Regions from separate parts of the Pseudomonas sp. LBUM1678 genome, predicted to be linked through region 2. Evidence: predicted binding sites of a transcription regulator. Region 2 holds the regulator's gene; each other region holds the start of a gene.

Region 1 (4,843 bases), 3.2 Mb from region 2:
TGGTCTTCACTCACGCGTTTTCCTCCAGCAGGCGCCAGCGCAGTTTTTCACCGGCGCGCAGCGGGATTACGGTCAGCTCGCCAAATGGCAGGCTGGTTGGGGCGGTCCACTCATCGCGGACCAGGGTGATGCGATCGGTGTTCACCGGCAGGCCATAGAAGCGCGGTCCGTTGAGGCTGGCGAACGCTTCGAGCTTGTCCAGCGCGTTGCGTTGTTCGAAGGCTTCGGCGTACATCTCGATCGCCGCGTAAGCGGTGTAGCAACCGGCACAGCCGCAAGCTGCTTCTTTGGCGTGCTGGGCATGCGGCGCCGAATCGGTGCCGAGGAAGAACTTGTCGCTGCCGCTGGTTGCGGCGTCGAGCAGGGCTTCCTGGTGGGTATTGCGCTTGAGGATCGGCAGGCAATAGAAGTGCGGCCGAATCCCGCCCACCAGCATGTGGTTGCGGTTGTACAGCAGGTGATGCGCGGTGATGGTCGCGCCAACGTTGGCCGAAGCCTCGTTGACGAACTGCACGGCGTCGGCGGTGGTGATGTGTTCGAACACCACTTTGAGCGTCGGGAAACGCTCGACCACACGACGCATGTGCTCATCGATGAAGAGTTTTTCGCGGTCGAACACATCGACATCGCCACGGGTGACTTCACCGTGAATCAGCAAGGGCATCCCGACTTCGGCCATGGCCTCAAGTGCAGGGAAGATCTTGTCGATACTGGTGACGCCAGAGTCCGAGTTAGTGGTCGCGCCGGCCGGGTACAGCTTGGCGGCGTAAACGAAACCGCTGGCCTTGGCCTCGCGAATTTCTTCGGGCTGGGTTCGGTCGGTCAGGTACAGCACCATCAACGGTTCGAAACGACTGCCGGCCGGGCGTGCAGCGAGAATCCGCTGGCGATAGGCGTCGGCTTCAGCGGCGTTACGCACCGGAGGTACCAGGTTGGGCATGATGATGGCGCGACCAAAGGTGCGCGCGACATCCGCAACGGTATTGGTCAACACAGCACCATCGCGAAGATGAATATGCCAGTCGTCGGGACGCAGCAGGGTCAGGCGGTCGGACATGAGGGGATTCCAGGCGGGTCAAACTGAGGGGAATGCTACCGGAAAAGACTCTCTCAGGCACTCGCTATCAAGTTTTGCAGGAACCTTCCGATATCCAACAGGTATGCCGTAAATATGTGTGTCGGTCTTTTTGTTGTAGAAGCCAGTGGAGCCTCCCGTGCGCCAGCGTTATTTAGCCTTGCTCAGTGTGTTTGCCAGCCTCCCTGCGATGGCGCTCACTTTCCAGACGCGTCTGGAGAGCATCGAGTGGACGGTCGAAGGTGACAAGTTCGAATGTCGCCTGACTCAACCGATTACCGATTTCGGTTCGGGTGAATTCGTGCGCCGTGCTGGCGAGCAGGCGACGTTTCGTCTCAAAGCCTACAACCCGATGGTCGGCGGTGGGTCCGCGACCCTGCTGGCGGCCGCTGCGCCGTGGCAGCCGGGACGTGGCGACATCAACCTGGGCTCGGTGCGAATCGGCAGCGGCAACGTGTTGTTCAACAGTTCGCAAGTTCAGGCCGGGCGCCTGATCAGCGGGTTGATGGACGGCCGCAGTCCGGTCATTCGGCATGCCTCCGGCGATGGCCGGGTGTCTGAAGTGCGCCTGTTGCCGGTCAAGTTCAGCAAGGCCTTCAACGACTATCAGGGTTGCGTGGCGAAACTGCTGCCGAAGAATTTCGAGCAGGTCAAACAGTCCGAGATCGGCTTCCCGGGTGAAGGCGTCGATCTCGATCCGCAAGCCAAGACTCAGTTGCAGGTGATGCTGGAGTTCATGAAGGCTGATCCGACGGTCAATCACATCGAACTCGACGGGCACTCCGACAACAGCGGCAATCGTCTGACCAACCGCGAGCTGTCACGCCGCCGGGCGCTGGCGGTGATGGACTATTTCAAGGCCAATGGCATTCAGGAATCGCAGATCACCATGCGTTTCCACGGTGAGCGATACCCTGTGGCGCCAAACACCAACGCCAGCAACCGCGCGAAGAATCGCCGGGTCGCAGTGCGCCTCGAGCGAGTAGCACCGACCGAGAAAGTTGCGCCTCAAACCACGACGCCTGGAAGCGCCCCGGCGACCTCCTGAACCCGCCGAAATCGTCGCTCGCTCGACAGAATCTGTCGCTTCGTCGTCATAAGCTGTCGCGCCTCTGTAAATTATTGCGTATGACCGGTAGACTTCACGGCTTTCCGTAGAACCCCGTGGAGTGATGGCATGGCGGACGTAAACAAGGTCGTTCTGGCGTATTCCGGCGGCCTGGACACTTCGGTGATCCTCAAGTGGCTGCAGGATACTTACAACTGTGAAGTGGTGACCTTTACCGCTGACCTGGGTCAGGGCGAAGAGGTCGAACCTGCACGCGCCAAGGCTCAGGCCATGGGCGTGAAAGAGATCTACATCGACGATCTGCGCGAAGAATTCGTGCGCGATTTCGTTTTCCCGATGTTCCGCGCCAACACCGTTTACGAAGGCGAGTACCTATTGGGTACTTCCATCGCTCGTCCGTTGATCGCCAAACGCCTGATCGAAATCGCCAACGAAACCGGGGCTGACGCCATTTCCCACGGCGCCACCGGCAAGGGTAACGACCAGGTTCGTTTCGAACTGGGCGCATACGCCTTGAAGCCTGGGGTGAAAGTGATCGCTCCGTGGCGCGAATGGGACCTGCTCTCCCGTGAAAAGCTGATGGATTACGCTGAAAAGCACAACATCCCGATCGAGCGCCACGGCAAGAAAAAATCCCCGTACTCGATGGATGCCAACCTGCTGCACATCTCCTATGAAGGCGGCGTGCTGGAAGACACCTGGACCGAGCACGAAGAAGACATGTGGAAATGGACCGTCTCCCCGGAGAAGGCTCCAGACAAGGCGCAATACCTGGAACTGACCTACCGCAACGGCGACATCGTTGCACTGGACGGCGTTGAAATGACTCCGGCCACCGTGCTGGCGACCCTGAACCGTATCGGTGGCGAACACGGTATCGGCCGTCTCGACATCGTCGAGAACCGTTACGTGGGCATGAAGTCCCGTGGCTGCTACGAAACCCCTGGCGGCACCATCATGCTGCGCGCTCACCGTGCGATCGAATCGATCACCCTGGACCGCGAAGTGGCTCACCTCAAAGACGAGCTGATGCCTAAATACGCCAGCCTGATCTACACCGGTTACTGGTGGAGCCCTGAGCGTCTGATGCTGCAACAGATGATCGATGCGTCCCAGGCGCACGTGAACGGCGTTGTGCGCCTGAAGCTGTACAAGGGCAATGTGATCGTCACCGGTCGCAAGTCCGACGAATCGTTGTTCGATGCCAACATCGCGACCTTCGAAGAAGACGGCGGCGCCTACAACCAGGCCGACGCGGCGGGCTTTATCAAGCTCAACGCCTTGCGCATGCGCATTGCTGCGAACAAAGGCCGGAAGCTTTTCTGAGACCTTTGAAGCTGCAACGACGGTAATGGAAATGTGGCCTTGTCGATGACAAGGCCACATATCTGAAAAAGGGAATATTCTTGCCGGGCATTATGTTTCAGCTTTTTTGTTGTTGTGATTTCGTCTGCTTTTACTCTCTGATCGTCCTTCGATAGCTGTCTTCTGCTATTGGTATTCAAGCCATGGTCGTCATGCCATGTGAGCTCAAATTGTAAGCAATCCAGAACGTGGTGCTGTTGCGTTTCCTGGTCTGTTTCGAATGCCTGTGCGCGCCTTCCTTCAACAATGCCTCTGAATCGGTGCACGTGAGAAACACGATCACCCGTGCAGGGTTTTCCTGTGGTTGCTGGACCTTCTCCATCAAGGTGTTGAAATCCACTTTGTTACTCATCCATCGTGCGTCGACGATGTGTAGATCCTTTAGCAACACCGTCGAGCGTTGGTGATGCCCAATCAAATGCTCTGGTGTGTTGCTTTGTGAGTGATCGGTATCGGTCATGGCCTTTATGAAATGCTTTCCTTTCTCAAAATCCGAGGGCGCGTAAAGCGATCGATAGTTGAAGTTGAGTGTTGCGAAGAATAGAAAGAGCAAATAAAAGGGAAAGCTGATAAGGAACCAGATATAGATCTCTCGTTCCTCGTTATCGAGAAAGGGAAGAGAAATAGCGGCCGATGTTTCAGACAGCGTTGCAAATATCGCAATGATTGTCATGGGGTTGGTAATTCTTGTTTTGAGTTTGATCATGTTTTTTGCTCATGAAAGATTGTCTTTTCTCGGTCGATTTATGGAGAGGCTCCGGGTGTTGGTAAATTAAGGTGTGGCAGGGAAAGACTTGTACTGTTTTTGTGGTTTCCTTTTAGTTGGTTTTTTAGTGGGTGCCATAGTAGCTGTATTATTTGCGAGTCGGGTACTGTTGTTGTGCTTGTTTTAATAAGTGCATGTTAGTTTCTGTTTTTTGAAGTGTTGCTTGATGTTAAGTTTGTTGTGGCAGGTTAAGTTGGTGGGTAAGGGTCTTAACTATCTAGTGTAATCTTGATTTGACAAGGCCGGTTACTTTAAAGCGTAGCTCAATCGTCAGCGCTTGTAGGATCGCTCGAATAGAATCCTGTTTCTTTGAATTCCTGATGTAAAACGATACAAAAATATTGTAAAACGCCCAGCGCTGACTGGGCGGTAAAATTTAAGACACACAGTATTCGCCTGATTTTTGTAAGACTTATCCTTTTTGTTTGTAGGGAATGTCTCTCGGTGCCGGTGGCTGAGGGGGCCGGCATGCCATGGATGAAACGACTAGGCTATTGTGCGGGCTCTAAAAATTCGAACAGCGAAATTGGACTTGCCCATGAATAAAGTGCTGATTGTGGATGATCAC
Region 2 (4,843 bases):
GATCTCGGTCTTGGTCGAGAAACCCGGGGCGAAGATCAGGTTGAAGCAATCGGACTCGCTGAGGCGGTCCGCTGCATCCTTGTCCATCAAGCCTTTCTTCACGGCAATGCCGCGCAGAACATCAGCGTCCATGCCTTTGCCGTCATCGGAGATGGACAGCAGGATGTGGTCGCCTTCCTGTTCGGCGGACAAAATCACTTTGCCGCTGCGTGGTTTGCCCATCGCTTCGCGTTCGGCCGGCTCTTCGATACCGTGGTCGACCGAGTTGCGCACCAAGTGGACCAGCGGGTCGGCCAGGGCCTCGACGAGGTTCTTGTCGAGGTCGGTTTCTTCGCCGACCAGCTCCAGGTTGATCTCTTTCTTGAGCTGGCGAGCCAGGTCGCGAACCAGACGCGGGAAGCGCCCGAAGACTTTCTTGATCGGTTGCATCCGGGTCTTCATGACCGCGGTTTGCAGATCAGCCGTGACCACATCGAGGTTCGACACGGCCTTGGACATGGCTTCGTCGCCGCTGTTGAGGCCCAGACGGACCAAGCGGTTACGCACCAGTACCAGTTCGCCGACCATGTTCATGATTTCGTCGAGACGCGCGGTATCAACCCGCACGGTGGTCTCGGCTTCACTGGCCGGTTTTTCCGGTGGCGGAGCAGACGGTGCGCGGGCCGGAGCCGGCGCTGCAGCGGCAGCTGGTTTCGGCGCTTCGGCTTTAGGCTCGGGTGCTTTGGCAACCGGTTTCGGCGCAGCCGCCTTGGCGGCTGGAGCAGCCACCGCAGTGCCTGTGCCGACTTCGGTGAACTTGCCTTTGCCATGCAATTCGTCGAGCAGCGATTCGAACTCGTGATCGGAGATCAGATCACCGCCGGCCGCTTTAGCGGTTGGCGTAGCCGGGGCCGGGACGGCGGCAATGGCCGACTCCAGCGCATCCACCGCAAAGTTGCCCTTGCCGTGCAGCTGATCGAGCAGTGCTTCGAATTCGTCGTCGGTGATGTCGGAGCTGTCGCCTGCCGCTTTCGGGGCAGCCGGTGGAGCGGGCGCTGCCACAGCGTCGACGGCGAACTGGCCTTTACCGTGCAGTTGATCGAGCAACGACTCGAACTCGGCATCGGTGATTTCGTCGCTGGCCGCCGAATCAGCGCCAGCCACTGGAGCAACGGCCGGTGCTTCGGCTTGAGCCTTGACGGCGTTCAGCGAGTCCAGCAATTGTTCGAATTCGTTATCGGTAATGTCGCCCGACTCTTCAGCGGCAGGTGCTTCGACCACTTCAGCAACCGGTGCGGCTTCATCAGCCGTTTGCGGCTCGGCCAGACGGGCCAGTGCCGCGAGCAATTCAGGCGTGGCAGCCGTGATCGGGCTGCGTTCGCGCACTTCGGTGAACATGCCGTTCACCGCGTCCAGCGCTTCGAGAACCACGTCCATCAGTTCCGAGTCGACGCGACGTTCACCCTTGCGCAGGATGTCGAAGACGTTCTCGGCGATGTGACAGCACTCCACCAACTCGTTGAGCTGGAGGAAGCCGGCGCCCCCTTTTACAGTGTGAAAACCGCGAAAAATTGCATTGAGCAAATCCGCATCATCCGGTCGGCTTTCAAGCTCGACCAGCTGTTCGGACAGTTGCTCTAGAATCTCGCCGGCCTCAACCAGGAAATCCTGAAGGATCTCTTCATCGGCGCCGAAGCTCATTAAGGGGGTGCTCCTGAGGTCTAAAAACCTAAAAAACCTAAAATGCTAAAACTCTAAAATCCTAGGCTGGATAACAAATCGTCCACATCGTCCTGACCGGACACAACGTCTTCTCTTTTATCGGCATGAATCTGCGGACCTTCACCCTGAGAGAGATGTTTTTGCGGATCTTTTTCAGCGAGCATCGCATCACGGTCATGTTCGATACCCGCAAAGCGGTCTACCTGACTGGCCATGAGTACAAGTTTGAGCAAGTTGCTTTCAACTTCGGTGACCAGTTGGGTCACGCGCTTGATCACCTGACCGGTGAGGTCCTGGTAATCCTGGGCCAGCAGAATGTCATTGAGGTTGCTCGACACCGTGCGATTGTCTTCGCTGCTGCGCGTCAGGAAACCGTCGACGCGCCGGGCCAGTTCACGGAACTCTTCAGCCCCGACTTCGCGGCGCATGAACCGACCCCAATCCGTGCTCAACGCCTGGGCTTCTTCGCTCAGGCTGTTGACCAGCGGCGTGGCGTTCTCCACCAGGTCCATGGTGCGGTTGGCGGCGGCCTCGGTCAGCTTGACCACATACCCCAGACGCTCGGTGGCGTCCGTGATCTGGGACACTTCCTCGGCTTGCGGCATGTTCGGGTCAATCTGGAAATTGACGATCGCGCTATGCAGCTCACGAGTGAGCTTGCCCACTTCCTGATACAGGCCGCGGTCACGGGTCTGATTGAGCTCATGGATAAGTTGCACAGCGTCGCCGAACCTGCCTTTTTCAAGGCTTTCGACCAGTTCGACCGCGTGTTTTTTCAGGGTCGATTCAAAATCGCCCAGTGAAGATTCTTTATGCTCCATAGCTCCCCCGTGGCGCAGTGGATCAACCGATGCGTTCGAAAATCTTCTCGATTTTTTCTTTCAACGCCTGGGCCGTGAAGGGTTTGACCACATAGCCGTTAACACCGGCCTGGGCCGCTTCTATGATCTGCTCGCGCTTGGCTTCGGCAGTCACCATCAACACCGGCAGATGCTTGAGTTTTTCATCGGCGCGCACATGGCGCAGCAGATCGATACCGGTCATGCCAGGCATGTTCCAGTCCGTTACCAGAAAGTCGATGCTCCCGCTGTTGAGAACCGGAATGGCGGTAGTGCCATCGTCGGCCTCGACCGTGTTGGTGAACCCAAGGTCACGCAACAGGTTTTTTATGATCCGCCGCATCGTTGAGAAGTCATCAACGATGAGGATTTTCATGTTCTTGTCCAATTCGACCTCCAAGCAGTCTTAAACGCGCCCAGCACCTGGACGCGCCATTTCAATCAATCCGGCAATGCATTCGATGACTGTCTGGAGCACAACAGATCGCGACCGGTGCAGTTCAACACCACACCGGCCTCGTTCGCAGTGTCCCCACACTGCCTTCAGCGCGCTCGCCACTCCCCCAAACGCCCCCGCAAACGGGCCGCGCACTGGCTGTGTAACTGGCTGACCCGCGATTCGCTGACACCCAGGACCTCACCGATTTCCTTGAGGTTCAGCTCTTCGTCGTAGTACAGCGCCAACACCAGTCGCTCACGCTCCGGCAAATTGGCAATCGCGTCCGCCAGCGCTGCCTGGAAGCGTTCATCTTCCAGATCGCGTGACGGCTCGAGATGAGCACTCGCGCCATCCTCGTGCAGCCCTTCGTGTTCGCCGTCCTGCAACAGATCGTCGAAACTGAATAACCGGCTGCCCAGGGTGTCGTTCAAAATCCCGTAATAATCGTCGAGACTCAATTGGAGTTCGGCCGCAACCTCATGATCTTTAGCGTCACGACCGGTTTTAGCTTCAATCGAGCGAATTGCGTCGCTGACCATACGGGTATTGCGGTGAACCGAACGTGGCGCCCAGTCCCCCTTGCGTACTTCATCGAGCATCGCGCCGCGGATTCGAATGCCCGCGTACGTCTCGAAACTCGCGCCTTTGCTGGCGTCATATTTGGTCGATACTTCAAGCAGGCCGATCATCCCGGCCTGGATCAGGTCTTCAACCTGAACACTGGCCGGCAGACGGGCCAGCAAGTGGTAAGCAATGCGTTTGACCAGTGGCGCGTAACGCTCGATCAGCTCGTACTGCGCGTCACGTGCCGACTTCTTGTAGAGGTTGTAGCCACTGGCTGTCATAGGACGGGTCCTGCGGTCTGTTGCACGAGGCGCTCGACGAAAAACTCCAGGTGCCCACGCGGGTTGGCAGGCAATGGCCAGGTGTCGACCTTCTGCGCGATCGCCTTGAACGCCAGGGCGCACTTGGAACGCGGGAACGCTTCGTAGACTGCACGCTGCTTCTGCACGGCCTTGCGCACGCTTTCGTCGTATGGCACCGCGCCGACGTATTGTAAGGCGACGTCGAGGAAGCGGTCCGTGACCTTGGTCAACTTGGCGAAAAGGTTGCGACCTTCCTGCGGGCTCTGGGCCATGTTGGCCAGGACGCGGAAGCGGTTCATGCCGTAATCGCGGTTCAGCAGTTTGATCAGCGCGTAGGCATCCGTGATCGAGGTCGGTTCGTCGCACACCACCAGCAAGACTTCTTGCGCTGCGCGAACGAAACTGACTACCGAGTCACCAATACCCGCAGCGGTGTCGATCACCAATACGTCAAGGTTGTCGCCGATATCGCTGAAAGCCTGGATCAGGCCGGCGTGTTGAGCCGGGCTCAGATGAACCATGCTCTGCGTGCCGGACGCGGCCGGGACGATGCGAATACCGCCGGGGCCCTGCAACAGAACGTCGCGCAGCTCACAGCGGCCTTCGATCACGTCGGCCAGGGTACGTTTGGGTGTCAGCCCCAACAGGACGTCGACGTTCGCCAGCCCCAGATCGGCGTCCAGCAGCATGACGCGCCGGCCGAGTTCAGCTAGAGCCAGGGACAAGTTCACTGACACGTTAGTCTTCCCGACGCCACCTTTGCCGCCGGTCACCGCGATCACCTGTACGGGATGCATGCTGCCCATGTTATTTCTTTACCTTGTCTTGCATAGACGGAGGCCACATTACTGGCTGCGCGTTCATAAACTGAACAATGCATGGCAGACCATCGATGTAGGTACAAAAACTGTTCATTAGTACCTCAGCCAACCTGCTTGGTCGGGCTGTGGTAAATATCAGCGAACATGTCAGCCATGGCTTCTTCGCTGGGTTCTTCT
Region 3 (4,843 bases), 2.8 Mb from region 2:
AACTGCGGATCGAAGGCAAGGCCTTGCCGGAATACAAATACACCGACTACGGCTCGCTGATCTCGCTGTCGCGTTTTTCGGCTGTGGGTAACTTGATGGGCAACCTGACCGGCAGCGTGATGCTGGAGGGTTGGCTGGCGCGGATGTTTTACGTGTCGCTGTATCGCATGCACCAGATGGCGCTGTATGGCGCGTTTCGCACGGCGATGCTGATGCTGGGCAGCAAGATCGGGCGGGGTACCGAGCCGCGGCTGAAGCTGCACTAAAATCGCATCCCCTGTGGGAGCGAGCCTGCTCGCGATAGCGTCAGTACAGTCGACATTAATGTCGCCTGACACACCGCCATCGCGAGCAGCCTCGCTCCCACAGGTTATATGTTGACCATGAAATCCGAGTCCGACACATAACCTGTGGGAGCGTGGCTTGCCCGCGATGCAGGCGCCTCGGTCTTCACTTCTGTGTCTCACTGTATCTCCCGCCACGAATTCTCCCCTTCGCTTACAAACTCCCCCCTTGCGCGACACAGTAGCGATACACCCCGCCCTTTAAATGGCCACATCCGAGCAAGGCAACTCGCCCGCTACGGTTATCGCCGCACTCACGTGGCGTCCTTTATCGAACGGTTGTGTCGTGCAACCCAGGAGTATTGAAATGTCCCGTACTACCAAAAACACTATTGGTCTGCTCGGCGCTGTTCTGGCGGGTGGCATGATGTTGTCCGGTTCCGTATTCGCTTCGCAGCCATTGACTCAGGGCTACCTGCTGGCCTCGGCTGAACAAGTGGTGAAAACCCCTGAAGGCAAGTGTGGCGAAGGCAAGTGTGGCGATGCGTCGATGGCGAAAACCGATACCGATGGCGACGGCAAAGTCTCCCGCGCCGAATTCCAGAAAGTCGCGCCGAAGTCCAACTTCGACAAGATCGACACCAACCATGACGGCTTCATCGATGAGCAAGAGGCTTACGACAACGTGAAAGCCAACTTCGAAGCCAACGGCAAAAAAATGCCAAAAGGCCTGTTCGAGCACCTGAAAGACCAAGACGGCGCCTAAGCCTTCAAGAACAAAACCGCGCTTTTCCTTCGGGAGGCGCGGTTTTTTTCGTCTGGCGGATTTACACCTGGAAGCGCTGCACCATGGTGCGCAACGAATTGGCCAGCTGCGAAAGTTCATGGCTGGAGGCGCTGGTCTGATCAGCACCGGCAGCGGAGCGCACCGACAGGTCGCGGATGTTCACCAGGTTGCGATCAACTTCCCGCGCCACTTGCGCCTGTTCTTCAGCCGCGCTGGCGATCACCAGGTTTCGTTCGTGAATCTGGTGGACCGACGCCGTGATGGTCTGCAACGCCTCGCCCGCACGCTCGGCCAGGGCCAAGGTGCTGGCTGCGCGGGTCGAGCTCGCCTGCATGGACTCCAGCGCCTGGGTTGAGCCACTGCGCATGCCCTGCACCATTTGCTCGATTTCCTGGGTCGATTGCTGCGTGCGATACGCCAGCGCACGTACTTCGTCGGCCACCACCGCAAAACCTCGACCGCTTTCCCCGGCCCGCGCTGCTTCGATGGCCGCGTTGAGCGCCAGCAGGTTGGTTTGCTCGGCAATCGCCCGAATCACATCCAGCACCTTGCCGATGTCCTGCGACTGGTTGGCCAGGGATTGCACCAACCCGCCGGTAATCTGCACATCGCTGGCGAGTGCGCCGATGGCGGTGACCGTTTCGCTGACGCGATCCTGGCCAACGTGTGCGGACTCACTGGACTGGCGCGTGGCGTCGGAGGTCGACACCGCGTTGCGCGCAACCTCCTCCACTGCGGTGGTCATTTCAGTGACGGCGGTGGCGGCTTGTTCGATTTCGTTGTTCTGTTGTTGCAGGTTCTGCGTGCTGTCGAGCGTGACCGCGTTCAGCTCATCCGCTGCCGTGGCCAATTGCGCCGCCGACCCGCTGATACCTTGCAGGGTTTCCCGCAGGTTCTGCTGCATAGTCGCGAGGGCCTTGAGCAAGCGGCTGACTTCGTCGTTGCCATGGGTTTCGATGGGGCGAGTCAGATCGCCTCGGGCTACGTTTTCTGCGGCGTGCAAGGCTTCGCCCAGGGGTTTGACGATGCTGCGCGTGAGCAACATAGCAAGGCCAACGGTGGCCAGCGCTGCCAATGCGATGAACAGGCTGACGATCATTCTCGATGTTTCGTAGTGGGCTTCGGATTTCTGGCTTTCGGCGGCGACCTGCTTGGCGAACAGGTCCGCCAGGTCATTGAGCTGTTTACCGGAGCCATCGACCACGGTTTTCATGTCTATCAGCAGCAGCTTGGTCAGTTCGTCACGGCGTCCCTGTTCGGCCAGGGAGAACGATTGGGAGATGCCGGCGCGATACGCAGCGAAGGTGGTTTTGAACTGGTCATACAACGCCTTGCCTTCGACGGTGTTGACCAACTGGTCGTAGGCTGCAATCTTTTCGCTCAGCTCTTTGTCGCGGGTGTCCATCTGGCCGCGATACACAGGAATGTTCTTCGGGTCCTGGTCGAGGGCCATGCGCAGGGAAATGGTGCGGATGCGCAGCATGATCTCGCGGATCTCGTCACCGCCGCGGATACTCGGCAGCCATTGTTTCTCCACGGCCACCTCGCTGTCGCGAATGCTCGACATCTGCCCCAGAGCGAAAATCCCGAGCAAGGCGACCAACACAGCAATCAGGGCAAACCCCAAGGCGGCCCGAGGAGCAATATTCAACTGACGAAGTAACATAACGAACGCCCTATTCTTGTAGTGGCCTGGAAAAGGGGCGTTGTTTCGGCAGTACCCCGTCGCCTCGTTATCGGCAAGTTGTACGATGACTGAAGTGTTATTTTCGAAGACAAAAAATCGAAGACAAAAAAATCCCCGTATCTTTCGATACGAGGATTTTTAATATGGTCGGGGTAAGGGGATTCGAACTCCTGACATCCTGCTCCCAAAGCAGGCGCGCTACCGGACTGCGCTATACCCCGGTAAAAAAAAGGCGACCTTCACAAGTCGCCTTCTTCGATCAGTGCTTTTGGCCTCTGATCTTAAGATCTGATCCCAGCGTTAACTGGTTTCAAAAATGGTGGGTCGTGTGGGATTCGAACCTACGACCAATTGGTTAAAAGCCAACTGCTCTACCAACTGAGCTAACGACCCAAAAATGGTCGGGGTAAGGGGATTCGAACTCCTGACATCCTGCTCCCAAAGCAGGCGCGCTACCGGACTGCGCTATACCCCGGTTTGAAATTGGCTCCGTGACCAGGACTCGAACCTGGGACCCAATGATTAACAGTCATTTGCTCTACCGACTGAGCTATCACGGAACTACATATTTCAATTTACAACTGTGAAGCTTGCTTCACCTCTTCGACCCGTTCGCATCGCTGCGTTCGTGTGTCTGAGGCGCGCTATTCTACAATCTTAAGCACCTCTGTCAACCCCTTAAATTGCATTCAAGTTAATGATTTGCAACTTATTTCAGATTTCTGCTTGGGGAGCAGAAACCCTTCCGGGTGACTTACTGCGGGGCGCACTTTACAAGCCTTTTCCTTTCAGTTCAACAACCTGAAGAAAAAAAGGCCTCGCGATGCGAGGCCTTGTTTATTTCACTGCAGTTGCGGGTCAGGCAAATACGATTTCGTCGTTTTCCACCGTGCCGACAGCCGTGTCGCCGGGCATGAAACGACCGGACAGAATCAGCTGCGCCAGCGGGTTCTCGATCCAGCGCTGAATCGCTCGTTTGAGCGGCCGTGCGCCGTACACCGGGTCGTAACCCACCGCGATCAGCTTGTCCATGGCCTCTGGGCTGAGCTCCAGTTTCAGCTCGCGCTCAGTCAGGCGACTGCGCAGACGACCCAACTGGATCTCGGTAATGCCCGCGATCTGATCCCGCGCCAATGGCTCGAAGATCACCACTTCGTCGACCCGGTTGATGAACTCCGGCCGGAAGTGCGTGGAAATCGCATCCATCACCGCCGCTCGTTGCGCCTCGCGATCACCGACCAGTTCCTGGATCTGCACCGAGCCCAGGTTGGAGGTCATGACGATCACGGTGTTCTTGAAATCCACCGTACGGCCATGGCTGTCGGTCAAGCGACCATCTTCCAGCACTTGCAGCAAGATGTTGAACACATCCGGGTGGGCCTTCTCGACCTCGTCCAGGAGGATCACCGAGTAAGGCTTGCGACGCACCGCCTCGGTCAGGTAACCGCCCTCTTCATAGCCCACGTAGCCTGGTGGCGCGCCGATCAGTCGGGCCACGGAATGTTTCTCCATGAACTCGGACATGTCGATCCGTACCATTGCCTCTTCGGTATCAAAGAGGAATTCGGCCAGCGCCTTGCACAGCTCGGTTTTACCGACACCGGTCGGGCCGAGGAACATGAACGAACCGCTCGGGCGATTCGGGTCGGACAACCCGGCCCGGGAACGCCGCACCGCGTTGGAAACCGCGATCACCGCTTCGTCCTGGCCGATCACGCGTTGGTGTAACAGGCTTTCCATCTTCATCAGCTTGTCGCGCTCGCCTTCGAGCATTTTCGACACAGGAATGCCGGTCCACTTCGAGACGACTTCGGCGATTTCTTCCTCAGTCACCTTGCTGCGCAGTAACTGGTTCTCGCTTTTGCCGTGCTGATCGACCATTTGCAGGCTGCGTTCCAGATCCGGGATGACCCCGTATTGCAACTCGGCCATGCGGTTCAGGTCGCCTTTACGGCGTGCGGCTTCCAGTTCCTGACGGGACTGTTCGATTTTCTGCTGGATCTGCGCAGAACCCTGGACTTCGGCTTTTTCCGAGTTCCAGATTTCTTCGAGGTCCGAGTATTCACGCTCAAGACGAACGATTTC
Region 4 (4,843 bases), 1.7 Mb from region 2:
TGCGCACTTCGTCCGCCACTACCGCAAAACCGCGGCCGGCTTCACCGGCACGCGCCGCTTCGATGGCGGCGTTGAGCGCGAGCAAGTTGGTCTGCTGAGAGATGCCTTTGATCACATCCAGAATGTGCCCGATGTTGTCAGTGCTGGCGTTCAGGGTTTCGATCTGGGTGCAGGACAAGCTGATTTTCTGCGACAACTCGGTCATGGCCAGGATGGTTTTCTCCACCACCTGACGACCGTCGTCCGCCTGCTCGCTCGCGCCGCTGGCGTGCTGCGAAGCATCGGCGGCATTGCGGGCGATTTCCTGAGTAGCGGCGCCCAGTTGGTTGATCGCCGCCGCAACGCTGTTGGTGCGCGCGCTTTGTTCGTCGGAACCGACGATCGAGGCGTTGGACGATGCCATCACACGCTGCGACAAATCGTGAACCTGACGGGTCGCCGAGGACACTTCGGAAATCGACGCGTGAATCCGCTCCACGAACTGGTTGAACGAACCGCCCAACTCACCGAACTCGTCTTTGCTTTCCACGGCCAGACGACGGGTCAGGTCACCTTCGCCCTGGGCGATGTCCTGCATCGCGCGGCCCATGGTGGTCAGCGGACGCATCAGCACATTGATCAGCAGGCTCAGCAGCACTGCAATAACGCTCACGGCGATAAACATTGCGATCAGCGCCGAGGTACGGAAGTGGCTCAGTGGCGCGTAGGCCTTGTCCTTGTCGATCGACAGACCGATGTACCACTCGGCATTCGGCAAACCGCTCACCGGGGTGAACGAGAGGATGCGGTCCTGCTTGTTCAGAGTGACGTCCTGATTGCCCTTCTCGATGCGCACGCCCGAGTTTGGATAAATGTCCTTCAGGTTTTTCATCACCTGGTCTTTGTCCGGGCTGACGATCACCTGACCGTCGGCGCTGACCAGAAACGCGTGGCCGATGCCACCGAAGTCCACCGAATTGATGATCTTCACCAGGGTTTCCAGGCTCAGGTCACCGCCGACCACGCCGAGCAATTCGCCGTTCTTCTTCACCGGCATCGCGATGGTCACCACCAAGCCACCGACCGCTGCCATGTACGGCGGCGTCAGCATGGTCTTGTCGGCGGCCACGGCTTGTTTGTACCAGGGACGCTGACGCGGATCGTAACCGTCCGGCATCTTCGCGTCGGGGCGTTGCGTGAACACGCCATTGGCCTGGCCAACGTAAGTGAACTGGAAGTTCGAGGTGAAGGCCGGTTGATCAACCAGGCCTGGCAGGTCTGCGTTTACGCCTTGATGAGCGACGTTCTGTGCGAGGTTTTCCAGGACCAGCACACGGCCGCTCATCCAGTTCTGCACGCTGCTGGCGGTCAGATCGCCGGCTTGCTGGACGGAGGATTCGAGGTTTTGCCGGATGGTGTTTCGCTGCAGATAGTCGTTGTACAAAGTGAACAACGCAAAAGCCAGCACCACGACGCCAGAGGCGGCCAGAAGGATTTTATGGCTGAATTTGAGATTCATTTCATGGGACTTCTTATGCAAAAAGTGGGGATGCGTTCCAGGTGCAACATTCCATGTAACAGCGCAGGCGGCATTTTTCGTCCGCTCTACTTTGGTGCGCGCATGTCTCACCAGTCTGTCGGCACAAGTCGGATAAATCTTAGGGGTTTGTATGAAATGCCCGGCATTCCCGCCGAACGGCGTGTTAGAGCGGTTGAGTAGCATTTTTGTGATGATGGTTGTTCGACCGGCAGTTGCAAATTCCGTAACCCTTGATGACAATGCGACTAATTATCATTTGTGACGTTCGGGCTATTGCGTTCATGTCCTCACCTGAGTTTGCAGTACAGTCATCAGCATGCTTGAAGGACTTAAGCCGAAAGTGCGTCAGGCATTTCTGCTGGCGCTTTGCGATGGACTTACCCACAAGCAGATTGCCGAGCAAATGGGCTTGTCCCTGCGTTCGGTCGAGCGTTATGTCGCTGATGCGCTGTATCACTGCTATGCCTTGCGGTATGAAGCGTGATGTCTGTGGATAACTCGTCACTGCACCGGCGCGGTGAACCTCATCAGCAGGTGGTCAAACAGGCCATCAATTGGCTGCTGCGGCTGCGTAACAACGCGGCCAATCCAAGGTTGCGCCAGCAATGCGATGTCTGGCGCGCTGAACATTTGGAACACGAATTGGCCTGGCAGCGGGTGCAGTCCCTGCAAGCCGAATTGAGCAGCAATCTGCGCGCAGTGCCCGGCGCTCAAGTCGCGTTCAATACGCTGGAAAACAGTGCCCAGGGATTGGGACGACGACAGGCTCTGAAGTTGCTGTCGGGCGCATTGTTGATCGGTTCTGCCGCATGGCTGGGCAAGGATGCGGTGGGTTGGCAACAATGGACCGCCGACTTCGCCACCATCACGGGCGAGCGACGAGGGTTCCAATTGCCCGACGGCACCCGTCTGGAGCTCAACACCGCCAGCGCGGTGGATCTCGATTACACCGCGCAGCAACGGCTGATCAAACTGACGCGCGGCGAAATCATCGTGACCTGCGGCGGGATCGACGAAGCGTCTTCATTTGATCGACCGTTGCGGGTGCAGAGTCGTCACGGCGTGTATGAAGGTGTGGGGGCGCGGTTCATCCTGCGTCAGGACGATGACTGCACGCGGCTCAGTGTCACCAGCGGCATGGTCGCGATTCATTCGCCGCGGGCCGCCGACGGTGAGCCGATCCGGGTGCAGGCCGGACATAGTTATTTGATCGATCACAACCACGCGAAGCCGGCTCCGCCGCTGGATATGGATGCCGGTGCGTGGGTCGACGGCCTGATTGTCACTCGCAACATGCGCCTCGGGGATTTTCTCAATGAAGTCGCACGTTACCGGCACGGTTATCTGACGTGCTCAGCGGACATTGCCGACTTGCGACTGTCCGGAGTCTTCCGCCTGGAGAACACCGATAAATTGCTGGCCATCCTCCCGCAGACCCTGCCCGTGCAGTTGCGCTACCGCACGCGCTGGTGGGTGACGCTGGAGCGGCACGTCTGAAATATTTTTGGCGGGTTTTCCGTGCAAGACCGGCTTAGTCAGTAAGCACTTCAACTCTGACTCCAGCGACTTCCTACGGAAACCTACAATGACTGTGCGCGCCATCGGTAAGAAACCTCCTTGTCTTACTGCGGATACCTGCATTTTGCGCCACGCCGTTCGCGCGGCGCTGTTCACTACCGCGCTGTCGCTCAGTGGTTTGAGCCTGGACGCCTTGAGCCAGTCTGGGGTAACGCTTTTAGGGTTCCCAGAAAGACAAAACCCCTGTCTGCGTTAGCAGACAGGGGTTTTGGAATTCGATCTTGACGATGACCTACTCTCACATGGAGAAACCCCACACTACCATCGGCGATGCATCGTTTCACTGCTGAGTTCGGGATGGGATCAGGTGGTTCCAATGCTCTATGGTCGTCAAGAAATTCTGTAACCAGCCCGTTACAGCAGTAACGTGCCAGCAAAATTGGTGACTTCTACTAAAACAAAACCCCTACCTGCATACGCCGATAGGGGTTTCGGAATTTAATCTTGACGATGACCTACTCTCACATGGGGAAACCCCACACTACCATCGGCGATGCATCGTTTCACTGCTGAGTTCGGGATGGGATCAGGTGGTTCCAATGCTCTATGGTCGTCAAGAAATTCGGTAGCCAGGTCGTGGGCCTTTGCAGGTTCACGCTCCAGCGAATGGGTATGTGACAGCTTTCGGTGTTTTGTGCTGCTTTTGTGAGTACAGTCGAACTTTCGGTTCGTTTCGTCTTCACACACCGCAATCTGGCGCTCTTTCGCTTTTCAGCTCGAAGCAAGCAAATTGCTTGGGTGTTATATGGTCAAGCCTCACGGGCAATTAGTATTGGTTAGCTCAACGCCTCACAGCGCTTACACACCCAACCTATCAACGTCGTAGTCTTCGACGGCCCTTCAGGGGACTCAAGGTCCCAGTGAGATCTCATCTTGAGGCTAGTTTCCCGCTTAGATGCTTTCAGCGGTTATCTATTCCGAACATAGCTACCCGGCAATGCCACTGGCGTGACAACCGGAACACCAGAGGTTCGTCCACTCCGGTCCTCTCGTACTAGGAGCAGCCCCTCTCAAATCTCAAACGTCCACGGCAGATAGGGACCGAACTGTCTCACGACGTTCTAAACCCAGCTCGCGTACCACTTTAAATGGCGAACAGCCATACCCTTGGGACCGGCTTCAGCCCCAGGATGTGATGAGCCGACATCGAGGTGCCAAACACCGCCGTCGATATGAACTCTTGGGCGGTATCAGCCTGTTATCCCCGGAGTACCTTTTATCCGTTGAGCGATGGCCCTTCCATACAGAACCACCGGATCACTAAGACCTACTTTCGTACCTGCTCGACGTGTCTGTCTCGCAGTCAAGCGCGCTTTTGCCTTTATACTCTACGACCGATTTCCGACCGGTCTGAGCGCACCTTCGTACTCCTCCGTTACTCTTTAGGAGGAGACCGCCCCAGTCAAACTACCCACCATACACTGTCCTCGATCCGGATAACGGACCTGAGTTAGAACCTCAAAGTTGCCAGGGTGGTATTTCAAGGTTGGCTCCACGCGAACTGGCGTCCACGCTTCAAAGCCTCCCACCTATCCTACACAAGCAAATTCAAAGTCCAGTGCAAAGCTATAGTAAAGGTTCACGGGGTCTTTCCGTCTAGCCGCGGATACACTGCATCTTCACAGCGATTTCAATTTCACTGAGTCTCGGGTGGAGACAGCGCCGCCATCGTTACGCCATTCGTGCAGGTCGGAACTTACCCGACAAGGAATTTCGCTACCTTAGGACCGTTATAGTTACGGCCGC

What was found. Region 2 encodes FliA, which starts transcription of late flagellar genes. Its sites were predicted from a motif close to CTAAAGTTTNNNNNNNNNNNGCCGNTAA; they were not measured.
Region 1: a site for FliA is predicted at 1,124-1,151, ahead of ACA070_RS24405 (flagellar protein MotY). Genes of this name have one in related genera too.
Region 3: a site for FliA is predicted at 2,805-2,832, ahead of ACA070_RS26445 (methyl-accepting chemotaxis protein). Genes of this name have one in related genera too.
Region 4: a site for FliA is predicted at 1,614-1,641, ahead of ACA070_RS00625 (methyl-accepting chemotaxis protein). Genes of this name have one in related genera too.

The regions. Positions count from the first base shown of each region.
Region 1 is NZ_CP166775.1:5,370,461-5,375,303, reverse strand. Features, by position in the region: gene rnt (ribonuclease T) at 1-14, opposite strand, end outside; gene pyrC (dihydroorotase) at 11-1,057, opposite strand; gene ACA070_RS24405 (flagellar protein MotY) at 1,215-2,123, shown strand; gene ACA070_RS24400 (argininosuccinate synthase) at 2,253-3,470, shown strand; gene ACA070_RS24395 (hypothetical protein) at 3,646-4,215, opposite strand; gene ACA070_RS24390 (response regulator transcription factor) at 4,814-4,843, shown strand, end outside.
Region 2 is NZ_CP166775.1:1,774,784-1,779,626, reverse strand. Features, by position in the region: gene ACA070_RS08005 (chemotaxis protein CheA) at 1-1,680, opposite strand, end outside; gene ACA070_RS08000 (protein phosphatase CheZ) at 1,734-2,522, opposite strand; gene ACA070_RS07995 (chemotaxis response regulator CheY) at 2,545-2,916, opposite strand; gene fliA (RNA polymerase sigma factor FliA) at 3,084-3,824, opposite strand; gene fleN (flagellar synthesis regulator FleN) at 3,821-4,651, opposite strand; gene flhF (flagellar biosynthesis GTPase FlhF) at 4,768-4,843, opposite strand, start outside.
Region 3 is NZ_CP166775.1:5,816,971-5,821,813, forward strand. Features, by position in the region: gene ACA070_RS26435 (NAD(P)/FAD-dependent oxidoreductase) at 1-266, shown strand, start outside; gene ACA070_RS26440 (HvfA family oxazolone/thioamide-modified RiPP metallophore) at 652-1,050, shown strand; gene ACA070_RS26445 (methyl-accepting chemotaxis protein) at 1,112-2,737, opposite strand; tRNA gene ACA070_RS26450 (tRNA-Pro) at 2,903-2,979, opposite strand; tRNA gene ACA070_RS26455 (tRNA-Lys) at 3,076-3,151, opposite strand; tRNA gene ACA070_RS26460 (tRNA-Pro) at 3,157-3,233, opposite strand; tRNA gene ACA070_RS26465 (tRNA-Asn) at 3,243-3,318, opposite strand; gene clpB (ATP-dependent chaperone ClpB) at 3,617-4,843, opposite strand, start outside.
Region 4 is NZ_CP166775.1:122,710-127,552, reverse strand. Features, by position in the region: gene ACA070_RS00625 (methyl-accepting chemotaxis protein) at 1-1,498, opposite strand, end outside; partial or broken gene ACA070_RS00620 (sigma factor-like helix-turn-helix DNA-binding protein) at 1,836-2,003, shown strand; gene ACA070_RS00615 (FecR domain-containing protein) at 2,003-3,016, shown strand; rRNA gene rrf (5S ribosomal RNA) at 3,317-3,432, opposite strand; rRNA gene rrf (5S ribosomal RNA) at 3,540-3,655, opposite strand; rRNA gene ACA070_RS00600 (23S ribosomal RNA) at 3,843-4,843, opposite strand, start outside.